Regions from separate parts of the Stenotrophomonas sp. STEN087 genome, predicted to be linked through region 2. Evidence: riboswitches for the same ligand, from Rfam matches in the RefSeq annotation. Region 2 holds a riboswitch; the other holds the start of a gene.
The links. A riboswitch is a leader RNA that binds a small molecule or an ion and turns the genes downstream of it on or off. The one in region 2 is predicted to bind glycine.
Positions count from the first base shown of each region.

Region 1: it holds a riboswitch for glycine, as region 2 does, so the genes downstream of both, gcvP (aminomethyl-transferring glycine dehydrogenase) here and ACVOK1_RS09550 (trimeric intracellular cation channel family protein) in region 2, are expected to answer to the same signal.

Region 1 covers NZ_JBRRCR010000044.1:4,023-6,399, reverse strand. The annotation lists gene gcvP (aminomethyl-transferring glycine dehydrogenase) at 1-844, opposite strand, end outside; glycine riboswitch at 907-1,009, opposite strand; gene ACVOK1_RS12730 (multidrug effflux MFS transporter) at 1,318-2,377, shown strand, end outside.
Region 2 covers NZ_JBRRCR010000027.1:31,105-33,481, forward strand. The annotation lists gene ACVOK1_RS09540 (nuclear transport factor 2 family protein) at 1-146, opposite strand, end outside; gene ACVOK1_RS09545 (GIY-YIG nuclease family protein) at 218-493, opposite strand; glycine riboswitch at 534-623, shown strand; glycine riboswitch at 637-742, shown strand; gene ACVOK1_RS09550 (trimeric intracellular cation channel family protein) at 825-1,442, shown strand; gene ACVOK1_RS09555 (MdtA/MuxA family multidrug efflux RND transporter periplasmic adaptor subunit) at 1,713-2,377, shown strand, end outside.

The DNA.
Region 1 (2,377 bases), on a different contig from region 2:
CGCCGAAACCGAACGGCACGCCGAAGCGCTGGCTGTTGCCGACCACGATGTCCGCGCCCCATTCGCCGGGAGCGGCCAGCAGGGTCAGCGCCAGCAGGTCGGTGGCCACGGCCACCAGGCCGCCGCGCGCGTGCACGGCATCGACCAGCGCCTTGTAGTCGCCGACCTGGCCGAAGGTGTCCGGGTACTGCAGCAGCAGGCCGAAGGCCTCCGCTTCCAGTGCTTCGGCCGGGGTGCCCACGCGCAGCACGATGCCCATCGGCTCGGCGCGGGTGCGCAGCAGTTCCAGCGTCTGCGGGTGCACGGCGTCGTGCACGAAGAAGGTGTCCGACTTCGACTTGGCCGAACGCTTGGCCAGGGTCATCGCTTCGGCGGCGGCGGTGGCTTCGTCCAGCAGCGAGGCGTTGGCGATTTCCATGCCGGTCAGGTCGGCACACAGGGTCTGGAAGTTGATCAGCGCTTCCATGCGGCCCTGCGAGATTTCCGCCTGGTACGGGGTGTAAGCGGTGTACCAGGCCGGGTTTTCCAGGATGTTGCGCAGGATCACGTTCGGCGTGTGGGTACCGTAGTAGCCCTGGCCGATGAAGCTGCGCAGCACGGTGTTCTTGTCGGCGATCGCGCGGATCTTCGCCAGCGCCTGCACTTCGGTCATCGACTCCGGCAGCGCCAGCGGTGCGGGCGACTTGATCTTTGCCGGCACAATGGCATCGGTCATCGCATCCAGCGTGGCGTGGCCGACGACGTCGAGCATCTGCGCGATCTCGGCATCGTTGGGGCCGATGTGGCGCTCGACGAACGCGGAATGATGCTCAAGCTCACGCAGGGAGGGGGTGTTCTGGGACATGGCGAAGGATCCGTCAGGAAAGGGCACACGCACGGGCACAAGCCGCCGGTTGGCGGTCTGCGGGGCGCCCCTCTGTCCTTTTGCCTGAGAGTTTAAAAGTGCGGCTGGCCGCAGCTTCGTGCCCCTTCGGCGCCGGATCGAACCGGTCTCTCCAGAGTTCTGTTACGGGTGGTATCGGGCCTGAGCGATTACGGGCGTTGCGCCTTCGGCAGCGGTGTTCCGCTTCTCCCACCATGTTGCCCGGCGATTATAGCGGGTTGCCGCGCCTGAACACGGGCCCGGAGCGGGGGCAGGGCGCCTGCGGGCCTGAATGGCTGATGGCCCGGCCATGCGTTTTGTGCAGCGGTCGATGGCATCGGCCGCAATCCGGGCCTATCATGGCCGGATTCTCGTATTCATCTGGCGCCGTCCCTGCTGCAGGGGATCGGCGCCCGCCGTGCGTGCCACGCATGGCCCAGCCGGACGCTTTGCCGATGACCCCCGCTGTTGCCCCTTCCACCCGACGCATGGCCCTGCTGCTCGCAGGCCTGGCCATGTTCGGCCCGTTCTCGATCGACACGATCTTCCCGGCCTTCCCGCAGCTGGCCCAGCGCCTGGCGGTGGATGAAGTGGCCGTGCAGCAGACCATCAGCGTCTACCTGCTGTTCTATGCGCTGATGAGCCTGGCGCACGGGCCGCTGTCCGATGCCTGGGGCCGCAAGCGGGTGATCCTCGGCGGCCTGGTAGTGTTCATCGGCGCCTCGGTCGGCTGCGCGCTGTCCACCGACCTGAGCACGCTGCTGGTGTTCCGCGCGCTGCAGGGCCTGTCGGCCGGCGTCGGCATGATCGTCGGCCGCGCGGTCATCCGCGATCTCTACCACGGCCACGATGCGCAGCGGCTGATGAGCCAGGTATCGATGCTGTTCGGCATCGCCCCGGCCATCGCGCCGATCATCGGTGGCTGGATCCTGCTCAGTGGCGCCGGCTGGCCGCTGATCTTCTGGTTCCTGGTGGTGTTCTCGCTGCTGCTGCTGGTCTGCACCGCACGCTTCATGCCGGAGACCCACCCGGTGGCGGCTCGCGTGCCGCTGTCGCCGCGTGGCCTGCTGCGTGACTACGTGCGCATCGGCTTCAACCCGCGTTTCCTGCGCCTGGCGCTGGCCGGCAGCATCAACTTCGGCGGCATCTTCCTGTACATCGCCTCGGCGCCGGTGTTCGTCATGCAGCACCTGCACCTGGGCGAAGGTGGCTTCGCCTGGTTGTTCATTCCCACCATCGGCGGCATGACCACCGGTTCGTTCCTGTCCGGGCGCATGGCCGGGCGCACCACGCCCACCCGCCAGATCGGCATCGGTTTCACCCTCTGCGCGCTGTCGGTGCTGCTCAACGTGGGCTACGTGAGCCTGGCGCCGCAGTTCGCCCTGCCGTGGGCGGTGCTGCCGATCTTCCTCGGCGGCATGGGCATGGCGCTGATCTTCCCGATCCTGGCGCTGGCGGTGCTGGACATGTACCCGCACCAGCGCGGCCTGGCGTCGTCGCTGCAGGCGTTCATCC
Region 2 (2,377 bases):
AGGGAGCGCGCGACGCGCTGCGGGTCGGCTTCCAGCTGGCCATCGACGTAGTCATGGCAGGTGGCCTCGATGGCCGCGAGGGTGGCCGGGTCGGCGGCCGGGCTGGTTGATGCGGAGAGCGCAAACAACAGGGCAAGCGTGGACATCCGGGTCTCCAGCTCTGGGCGCGCGGCGATCATGGCATGGGCGGCGTCCCCCATCCACGCGTGGCGTGGATCTACAGGACGGCCTCGGCCGGGGCCTGCAGCCAGGCCAGCTTGCGTTCGCGCGGCTGCTGCTTGAGCTGCCATTCGGCGCGGGAAGCAGACGAGCGGTCCGGGTACTCGCGCACGGCGAGGATGCGCAGCGGCGGCCGGGCCCGGGTGTAGCGGGCGCCCTTGCCGGCCAGATGGGCGGCGAAACGGGCGGCTACGTCGGTGCTGATGCCGGCGTAATAGCTGCCGTCCCGGCATTCGAGCAGGTACAGGAACCACGGGGCGGAGGGACGGGCCATGGGGGGATTATGGCGTGCTGCACTGCAGCGGATATACTGCCGCCCGAATGCAGGAGAGAGGCGCCGCGCTGGCGCCCGCCGAAGGCGCAGGCTCCCATGATCGCTCAGGCCGGTGGGCTGGAATCCCACCAACCATGCATTCGACTCGCCGAGCTGGAGAGAGGTCACCGGGCACGCCCGGCACGATCCGCCGAAGGGGCACGCGGTTCATCCCGCTGAACTCTCAGGCAAAAGGACAGCGGGAGCGGCACCGGTCATCGTCATCCCGTCATTGCGCAGGCAGTGGCGGTATACGCGCATGGCCGGCCCCACCGCGCCCGGAGCCTGTCCCATGCTGCTGTCCATCATCTATCTCGTTGCCATTTCCGCCGAAGCCATGACCGGTGCGCTGTCCGCCGGCCGCCGCCGCATGGACCTGTTCGGCGTGGTCATGATCGCCTGCGTCACCGCCCTCGGCGGCGGTTCGCTGCGCGACATCCTGCTCGGCCATTACCCGCTGGGCTGGGTGAAGCACCCCGAGTACCTGGGCTTCACCGTGTGCGCGGCGCTGATCGCCACCTGGGTGGCGCGCTGGATGCACCATTTCCGCCGCACCTTCCTGGTGCTCGATGGCCTGGGCCTGATCGCCTTCACCCTGATCGGCTGCTCGATCGCACGCGAGGCCGGCCATGCCATGCCCATCGTGCTGATCGCCGGCATGCTCACCGGTGCCTTCGGCGGCGTGCTGCGCGACATCCTCTGCAACGAGGTGCCGCTGATCTTCCAGAAGGAGCTGTACGCGATCATCTCGCTGCTGACCGGCGCGGTATATCTGTTGCTGCTGCGCTGGGGTGTGGCCGATGCCACGGCGATCCTGTGCTGCCTGGGCGGTGGCTTCGCGCTGCGCCTGCTGGCGATCCATTACCGCTGGGAAATGCCCAAGTTCGTGTACCACGACGAAGTGCATTGATCGCTCCTTGTAGAGTCGAGCCATGCTCGACTGTTCCTGGCAGAAGCAGTCGAGCATGGCTCGACCCTACAAGAGCGGTCAGGCATGACCTTGGTCATGCGGCAATCGCCGGGCTGATTGGCTACCATTGACGCCCCGTCGCCCGCGCGACGGCATCCAGCCACACCGCGTCGCGGTCCCGCCAGACACTCCCCTCCCCCGTTGCCCGCTGCGCGTGATGCGCGAACGGGCGTACATGTCCCTGCGCGTGCGCAGGGCGCAGGATGCCCCATGTCCGCTGTTGAGCCGTCCCGTAGCACCCCGCCCCGTTCCCGCCGCTGGTGGGCGATTCCCGTCGTCATCATCGTGGCCGGCCTGGTGGCCTGGTGGGCATGGCCGCGCGCCGAGGCAACCGCGGCCGCAGGCCCGGGCAAGACCGTGCCAGTGCGCGTGGCCCGTGCCAGTGCCGAACCCCTGCAGCTGCGCCTGAAGGCCGTCGGCACCGTCACCCCGCTGCACAGCGTGGTGGTGCGCAGCCGCGTCGATGGCGAGCTGCTGCGCCTGCACTTCCAGGAAGGCCAGCAGGTGAAGGCCGGCGACCTGCTCGCGCAGATCGACCCGCGCCCCTATGAAGTGAAGCTGGCGCAGGCGCAGGGCACCCAGCAGCAGAACCTGGCGGAACTCGAGAATGCCGAGCGCCAGCTGCAGCGCTACCGCGAACTTCAGAAGCAGAACTACGTGTCCGGGCAGGAGCTGAGCGACCAGCAGAGCAAGGTGCGGCAACTGCAGGGCCGCCGCATCAGCGACCAGGCCTCGGTGGATGAAGCGCGCCTGCAGCTGCAGTACACCCGCATCACCGCGCCGGTCAGCGGCCGCGTCGGCCTGCGCCGCCTCGATGTCGGCAACCTGGTGCATGCCAGCGATACCGAGGGTCTGGTGACGCTGGCGCAGACCGC